DNA from 2 places in the Erwinia psychrophila genome. Region 2 is predicted to be linked to the other one. Evidence: predicted binding sites of a transcription regulator. Region 2 holds the regulator's gene; the other holds the start of a gene.

Region 1 (4,425 bases), on a different contig from region 2:
GCGTGAGCGTCGGCTTCGCTGTTCTGCTCACCAAAGGTCATGGTGCCCAGCCCCAGTTGGCTGACTTCCAGTGTGCTGTGGGGGATACGATGATAGTGCATTTGCCGGCTTCCTTTTTTCATTATTAAAGGTAGAACCTGAGCATCGCGTATGGCCTGTATGCCGTCATATCGCGGCTCGCGCTCAGGTCCGGCTATCGACTATAACCGCCGGGCGCAGCAGGGGGAAGGGGGGATTTATCGGGAAGTGTGCGCTTCGCCACCTGAAGAACAAGGGCAGGTGGCGTAATACAACTTAGCGCTCAACGATGGAGGAAATTTCATCACCGTTGATTTGCAGCTCGTGTCCCGATCCGTCGGTGTATTTGACCAGGCCGGTCTCTTCATCAATTTCAGGCTTGCCCTGCGTCATGATCATTTTACCTTCCCTGGTGGCCATGACGTAATCGCTGCTGCACCCGCTGACCAGCATCGTCAGTATCAGTGCCGCTGCGCCAAACACATATCTCATTCTCTGCTCCCGAAGATTGTTGATCCAATGCGCTATTAATAACGTATTTGCGCCGCGGAAGTAACCTCATAACTCTGAAAACAGGCCTCAAGCACGCCACGCCATTGACTTTTTTCGTAAAGTGATATTACAGAGCGGGGCTGGACGGATACTCCGGCCAGCCTCTGTTCAGAGAGTACGCTTTTTTCCGCGCATAAGGTTGAGACATTCCACCGACATTGAAAAAAACATGGCGAAATAAATATAGCCTTTTGGCACATGTACATGGAAGCCGTCGAGGATCAGCGTAAAGCCCACCAGAATCAGGAAGGAGAGCGCCAGCATCTTAACGGTCGGGTGACGTTCAACGAACTCGCCAATAGTGCGGGCGGCAAACATCATGATCATAACGGCAATCACCACGGCCGCCATCATAATAATCAGATGATCGGAGAGGCCAACGGCGGTGATAACAGAATCCAGGCTGAAGATAATATCCAGCAGCATAATCTGCACAATAGCGCCGATAAATGAGTGAACGTGAGTTTTCTCCTGCTCCTCTTCGCCTTCAATGGTTCCATGGATCTCTTTACTGGATTTCCACAGTAGGAATAAGCCGCCCAGTAATAAAATCAGGTCGCGGACGGAAAAGCGGTGATCCAGCAGCGTGAATAACGGTTCGGTCAGCTGGATGACCCACGCAATCGATGCCAGCAGCCCAAGGCGTACCAGCATCGCGCCGCACAGACCGAGACGACGGGCGGCGTTCTGTTGAGCTGCGGGGAGTTTGGCTACCACCAGAGAAAGGAAAATAATATTATCAATACCGAGGACGATCTCCAGAATCGTCAGCGTTCCCAGCGCCAGCCAGGCATTGGGATCTGCAATCCAGTCAAACATATAGATCCTGTATCCTGAAAAAAAGAAAAGTATAACCCGCCGTTAATCAGCGCAGGGCTTACAGCAGAAAATGGCGCGCCAGCAGCGGGCCGGTAAACGTCTTCTTGAGGTAAAAACCGCGTGGCAGCGTCATAACCGGCTGGCCGTCTTTGCCTATACCTTCGGTCAGCGCACGACTGTTGGCGGCTTTAGGACGTATTTGCAGCACTTCGCCATGACGGGCGGTGATCTGGTCGACCTGGCCCAGCACAATCATATCCATCAGCTCTTCCCAGTCCCGGCGCAGCAGGCTCTCTTCTTCTGCATCGGGACTCCAGAGCAGCGGCGCGCCAACCCGGCGCTGAGCCAGCGGGATTTGCCTCTCTCCCTCCACCGGCACCCAGAGGACGCGCGCCAGCTTGTGGCGTACATGGCTGGTTTCCCAGACAACCCCGCTGTTGCCGGTCAGCGGAGCAACGCAGACGAAGGTGGTTTCCAGCGGGCGGCCCTGCGCATCAATCGGGATCGTTTTCAGCTCAACCCCGATCTCGGCAAAATCCTGTTCCGGCTTGCTGCCTGCGCTGGCGCCCAGGTAGAGTTCAAGCATCATGCCTACCCACCCTTTATCCCGCTTCAAATCTTTTGGGATGGGAAGATGGGCACGCAGCGCGAGTTCCCCCAGCGTATAGCCTGCAAGCTGGCTGGCCCGCTCAAGCAGCCGGGCCTCGTTTTCCGGTGGCGGCACCGGCAGAAAAGCCTGGATCATATTTTTACCCACACTGTACAAAAAATAACCACACTTATTTCCCCCGTCTGTCAGAAGAGAGCTGACGGGAACAAAGGGCAATAATAGCATGATAAATCATGCGTTTTTTTGCCGATCTCGCCAGAGGCTCTCAGCGCGTTTCAGGTTATGCCCGGTTAGACACCGACAATGAACAGGATCTTACACCCTGTTATCCACAGAAAAATGGGATAACTGCTTTTCAGACTGAACACTGTTTCGATTTACAGCCTTGACGGCACGACTTTTCTCGCTTTTTCACCCTTAAGTGCACAAGGAAGCGGCATATGCTGTGGATAAATCGTCGGGTGGTGGATCTTTCGCCACCTGCGGATCTGGCAGTTATGACAGCAGAATGAACGCGTAATAAATTCGCGGGATAACCAAATAATTTCTATAATTTATAATTAGTTAAATAAAAACCTGGCCGGTCGGGATTGAGGCGTTAAGAAAGTTTTCCCCATCTGTTAACCGGGTTCTGCACAAAGCTATCCACAGAAAACGTGAATAAGATCGGCAAACTTGGCCCTCTTCTGTTTATAACTTTGACTTTTGAGCTAAGTTATCCCGTAACAGAGGAGAAGTAAGGGCACAAACCAGTGGTTTACCGCCTGTAAGGAGTGTGAAACAATCAGAACATCCGAGTTTTTAGTTTGAGGTAGTCCAGTGATCGATGATGATGGCTACCGCCCGAATGTTGGTATCGTAATTTGTAACAGGCAGGGACAGGTATTGTGGGCCAGACGTTTTGGTCAGCACTCCTGGCAGTTCCCGCAGGGAGGCATCAATCCCGGGGAAACGGCGGAACAGGCGATGTACCGCGAACTCTTTGAGGAAGTGGGGTTGCACCGCAAGGACGTCCGCATTCTTGCCTCTACCCGAAACTGGTTACGATATAAATTGCCAAAACGTTTGGTGCGTTGGGACACAAAGCCGGTCTGTATCGGCCAGAAACAGAAGTGGTTTCTTCTGCAGTTAATGTGCAATGACGCGGATATCAATATGCAAACCAGCAGCACCCCAGAGTTCGACGGGTGGCGCTGGGTGAGCTTCTGGTATCCGGTGCGCCAGGTGGTTTCCTTTAAACGGGACGTCTACCGCCGGGTGATGAAGGAGTTTGCCAGCGTGGTAATGCCGCTACAGGAGAATACCGTACAGCGAAATGCCCCCTGGCGCCGGAAGCGAGGTTAAGCCATATAGATGATGCTGACACAGCTGCGCGAAATAGTTGAGAAAGTGGCCGGCGCCCCCCGGCTTACCGAAGCGCTCGATATCCTGGTGAATGAAATTTGCCTTGCGATGGATACCGAAGTCTGTTCGGTCTACCTTGCCGATCACGATCGCCGCTGCTATTACCTGATGGCGACACGCGGGCTGAAAAAGCCGCGTGGACGCACCGTTGCGCTGGCCTTTGACGAAGGGATCGTCGGGCTGGTGGGACGGCTGGCCGAGCCGATCAACCTGGCGGATGCGCAGAGTCATCCCAGCTTCAAATATATTCCCTCCGTGAAAGAAGAGCGTTTCCGCTCGTTTCTCGGCGTGCCGATCATCAGCCGTCGCCAGCTGCTTGGCGTGCTGGTCGTGCAGCAGCGCGAGCACCGGCAGTTTGATGAAAGTGAAGAATCTTTCCTGGTCACGCTCGCCACCCAGATGGCGGCTATTCTCTCCCAGTCGCAGCTCAACGCGCTGTTCGGGCAATACCGGCAAACGCGCGTCAGGGCGATTGCCGCAGCCCCCGGCGTGGCGGTGGCGCCCGGCTGGGTAGATATCACCCAGCCTTCGCTCGATAATATTTTTGCCGCTTCCACGCTGGATACCCACCGCGAACGTGAACGCCTCTCGCTGGCGATGGATGAAGCCTCCAGCGAGTTTCGCCGCTACAGCAAGCGCTTCACCGCCAGCGTGCATAAAGAGAGCGCGGCGATCTTTGACCTCTATTCACACCTTCTCAGCGACGCCCGGCTGAAAAAAGATCTCTACGCGGAGATTGACGCCGGATCGGTAGCCGAGTGGGCGGTGAAGAAAGTCATTGAGAAATTTGCCGCCCAGTTTGCCAGCCTGCAGGACAGCTATCTGCGCGAACGCGCGGGTGATTTGCGCGTGCTGGGGCAGCGGCTGGTTTTCCACCTTGATGACACCATCCAGGGCACCAACACCTGGCCGGAACGCTTCGTGCTGGTGGCGGATGAGCTGACGGCCACGACGCTGGCCGAGCTGCCGCACGATCGCCTCGCCGGTGTGGTGGTCAGAGACGGTGCCTCTAACTCCCATGC
Region 2 (4,425 bases):
TTGCGATAGTAGGTCATCAGTACCGCCTGCTCGCGCGGCAGAATGATAATTTCGCCAATGCTGTCCTGCTCAATCTCAAATTTGTTCATGCTGAGGGCATGATCCAGCAGCGCTTCCGGCGTCATATCCGGCACGGTAGCATCCGGCGAGTAGGGGACGTTGCGTAGCAGCTGCACATAGCAGTCAAGCTGTTCGGTGAGCTGTTCGCGCGTCAGCGAACGCTGCCGGGAAGCCAGCAGGGCGGTCACGCACAGGTTCATGGCGTTAGCGGCGCCGGCATTATTGATACGCACCATAACCTGCTGGGCGATATCATTTACCGCCGGCGTCAGCCAGGCAGGACGGTGCGCTTCAATCGGATCGATCGCCTCACGCCATTCGGGCACGCGCTTATTCAGATAAGTCACCAGCGGCAGCGGTTCGCCAAAATTCACATAGCCCTGACCGAGGTTGCGCAGCTTGCGCAGGCCTCTCACCATCTGAAGGAAGCTTTCTTTCTCCTTGGTCGCGCCGCGCAGCTCTTTGGCGTAGGTCCCCACTTCCATCACGTGCTCATAGCCAATATAGATAGGCACCAGCGTGATAGGGCGGTTACCGCCGCGCAGCATCGCCTGAATCGTCATCGACAGCGTGCCGGTCTTCGGATCGAGCAGGCGGCCCGTACGCGAGCGGCCTCCCTCAACGAAGTATTCGACGGAATAACCGCGGGTAAAGAGTTCGCCAAGGTATTCGCGGAAAACGGTGGAGTAGAGCTTGTTGCCCTTAAAAGTGCGGCGGATAAAGAACGCGCCTAACCGGCGGAAAATCGGCCCGGCGGGCCAGAAATTCAGGTTAATGCCGGCGGCGATATGGGGCGGCACCAGTCCCTGATGGTAAAGCACGTAAGAGAGCAGCAGGTAGTCCATATGGCTGCGGTGGCAGGGCACATAGACGATTTCATGGCCGTCCTGCGCCAGCTGACGCACGCGTTCGCCGCCGTTGACGTTAATTCCCTGATAGAGTTTGCTCCACGTCCAGCCCATGATGCGATCGGTAAGACGAATCGCCTCATAGGAGAAATCCGCCGCCACCTCTTCCATCAGCTCAATGGCGTTCTGCTGGGCCTTTTCATGGGAGATTTTTTTACTGCGCGCCTCATCCTCCACCGCTTTTGCGATGGCCTTCGACTGCAATAGCCGGTTAAACAGATCCTGGCGAACCGGCAGGCGCGGGCCAATCGCGGCCAATCGCTGGCGGGCGAAGTGCATTCTGGCCACGCGGGCCAGCTTCTGGGCGATCGATTTGTCCGTGCCGTGTTCGGTCGCCATACGACGCAGCGAAACCATCGGCGAGAAGCGCACAAAGCTGTCGCGCCCAAGCCACAACACGGCGAAAAATTTCTGAATTCCATTCAGCATGCGGAGATGCGGCTGGCTTTCGCCCTGCACTTCGCGACCCGGCGCGCGACCAAACATCACGGCGACCGGCACCATCTGCACGTCCAGCAGCGGATTGCTGCGGTGCAGATCGAGGTATTCGTGAAACAGTTTCACCGACTCCAGATTTGGCACGAAATAGGGGAAGACGCGCGGCCCGTCATGAATAAAAACGTGGCGCGGCAGCATGGCACCGTCAATCTCCAGCGGATCTAAAGGATCGGGCAGATCCTGTTTGCGGCACTGTTCACGCAGCGCCAGCAAATCGGCCTTTGAATCGTAAGGGAGCACATACATAATAGGGCGCGATGTATCCAGCCCCAGTTCAGCGACCGGCTCAGCGGGGATCGCTTTACTTTTCACAAAGAATTTAACTGGTAAATTCAATAATTTATAATATAAGTTACGCCAACCTGACATAGACAACATGAAGCCTCTTGTTAGCAAAGCGCCGCAAGCATACCAGAAAGCGCCAGTGAGATCTGTGATGTTGCAAAAAGTGCGCCACCCAGACATTGACGTTAAACATCACAAAGGGTTCCCTCATTATGGCAAATAACGTCACCGGTTTGACCCGGATCATCAAAGCGGCAGGGTATTCCTGGCAGGGATTGCGGGCCGCCTGGCAGCATGAAGCGGCTTTCCGCCAGGAAGCGGTCGCCGTCCTCGTCGCTATCATTCTGGCCTGCTGGCTGGACGTTGACCCGGTTACGCGTGTTCTTCTGATTGGCTCTGTGGTGCTGGTGATTATCGTGGAGATCCTCAACAGCGCCATTGAGGCGGTGGTTGACCGGATCGGCAGCGAAATTCATCCGCTGGCGGGGCGGGCTAAAGACATGGGATCGGCGGCGGTGCTGCTGGCAATCCTGCTCGCCATCGCGGTCTGGCTGATGCTTTTGCTGCCGCTTTTGCGATAGCCTTTCCAGAATTGCGTCATCTGCGGTTAATTCTTGATCTTTAGGTTTTCATCCTGCAAATACCTGTATATACTCACAGTCGACTGTATAAACAACCAGGGGGCGGGATGAAAGCACTAACGGCAAGGCAGCAGCAGGTTTACGACCTGATTCGCGACCATATTAACCAGACCGGCATGCCGCCGACGCGGGCGGAAATCGCCACGCAGCTGGGTTTCCGCTCCCCGAACGCCGCAGAAGAGCATCTTAAAGCGCTGGCGCGTAAAGGCGTGATTGAGATTGTCTCGGGCGCCTCGCGCGGCATCCGTCTGATGATGGAAGAAGAGACCGGACTGCCGCTGATTGGCCGCGTGGCCGCCGGCGAGCCACTGCTGGCCGAGCAGCATATTGAAGGCCACTATCAGGTCGATCCCGACCTGTTTAAGCCTGGCGCCGACTTCCTGCTGCGCGTCAGCGGCATGTCGATGAAGGATATCGGCATTATGGACGGCGACCTGCTGGCGGTGCATAAAACCCAGGATGTGCGTAACGGTCAGGTCGTGGTCGCCCGTATTGATGATGAGGTTACCGTTAAGCGCCTGAAGAAGCAGGGCAACGTGGTTCATCTGCTGCCGGAAAACAGCGAGTTCAAGCCGATCGTCATCGATCTGCGCGAGCATACGCTTTCGATTGAAGGGCTGGCCGTCGGCGTGATCCGCAACGGTAACTGGCTCTAAGCACAGATGCCCTGAAGCACGGCAAGCCCGTGCTGCGCTCCTGCCGCTGCGGCTTCCCCGGTCGCAGCGGATTTCTCTCCGGCCATCGCTGAGTTTATGCTGATGCGATTCTTCACCTCCTCCGATAAGCACCTCTGGCGCCTCGCGCTGCCCATGATCCTCTCTAATATCACCGTGCCGCTGCTGGGCCTGGTGGATACCGCCGTTATCGGTCATCTGGACAGTCCGGTCTATTTAGGCGGCGTGGCCGTCGGAACCACCGTGACCAGCTTTCTCTTTATGCTGCTGCTGTTTCTGCGGATGAGCACCACGGGACTGACCGCGCAGGCGTTTGGCGCGGGGGATAAACCCGCGCTTGCGAAGGCGTTAATGCAGCCGCTCATGATTGCCGCTGTCGCCGGTGTCGGCTTTATCCTCTGTCAGTCACCCCTTACGCAGCTGGCGCTGGGCCTGGTTGGCGGCGATCCGGCGGTGCTGCATCAGGCCGCTCTGTTTATGAATATTCGCTGGCTCAGTGCGCCCGCCATGCTGGGAAACCTTGTCCTGCTCGGCTGGCTGCTTGGGGTTCAGTATGCCCGGGCGCCCGTTATCCTGCTGGTGGTGGGCAACGTGGTGAATATTGTGCTCGACCTCTGGTTTGTCGTGGGGCTCGGCTGGGGCGTGGAGGGCGCCGCTGCGGCAACCGTAATTGCTGAATATTGTACGCTGGCAATCGGGCTGCTGATGGTGCAGAAGGTAATGAAGCTGCGGGGGATACAGTTCGCTTTACTGATAAAGTCATGGCGGGGTGATATTGGCCGTCTGCTCAGGCTCAACCGCGACATTATGCTGCGCTCGCTGCTGTTACAGCTTTGCTTTGTCTCACTGACGCTGTCCGGCGCACGCTTAGGGAGCGATATTGTGGCGGTCAATGCGGTGCTGCTGATGTTTCTGACCTTCACCGCCTATGCGCTTGATGGCTTCGCCTATGCCGTTGAGGCGACGTCAGGTGAGGCGTATGGCGCCCGGGACAGCCATAAATTACTGCGTGTCTGGCATGCTGCCTGCCGGCAGGCGGGACTGGTGGCTCTGTTATTTTCACTGATCTACGCGGTGACGGGCCCGGATATTGTGGCGCTGCTGACCTCACTACCTGAGCTTCGCCAGCGGGCGGATAGCTATCTTTTCTGGCAGATTGTCCTGCCGGTTTGCGGCGTGTGGTGCTATTTGCTGGACGGGATGTTTATTGGCGCCACGCGCGCAGCCGAAATGCGTAATGGCATGGCCGTCGCCGCGCTGGGTTATGGCCTGACCTTATTTACGGTGCCGGTGCTGGGTAACCATGGTCTGTGGCTGGCAATAACGGTGTTTCTGCTGTTGCGCGGCATTACGCTGTGG

What was found. The regulator LexA, encoded in region 2, represses DNA repair genes until DNA is damaged. The targets are predictions, from matches to a motif close to TNCTGTATGTACATACAGNA.
Region 1: mutH (DNA mismatch repair endonuclease MutH) is a predicted target of LexA. The motif match lies at 2,365-2,384, and genes of this name have one in related genera.

Annotation. Positions count from the first base shown of each region.
Region 1 covers NZ_JBCHVB010000007.1:169,878-174,302, reverse strand. The annotation lists gene AAH446_RS16620 (NADP(H)-dependent aldo-keto reductase) at 1-101, opposite strand, end outside; gene AAH446_RS16615 (YgdI/YgdR family lipoprotein) at 295-510, opposite strand; gene AAH446_RS16610 (TerC family protein) at 679-1,389, opposite strand; gene mutH (DNA mismatch repair endonuclease MutH) at 1,448-2,134, opposite strand; gene rppH (RNA pyrophosphohydrolase) at 2,819-3,343, shown strand; gene ptsP (phosphoenolpyruvate--protein phosphotransferase) at 3,356-4,425, shown strand, end outside.
Region 2 covers NZ_JBCHVB010000010.1:76,275-80,699, reverse strand. The annotation lists gene plsB (glycerol-3-phosphate 1-O-acyltransferase PlsB) at 1-1,835, opposite strand, end outside; gene AAH446_RS18720 (diacylglycerol kinase) at 1,964-2,332, shown strand; gene lexA (transcriptional repressor LexA) at 2,440-3,048, shown strand; gene dinF (MATE family efflux transporter DinF) at 3,151-4,425, shown strand, end outside.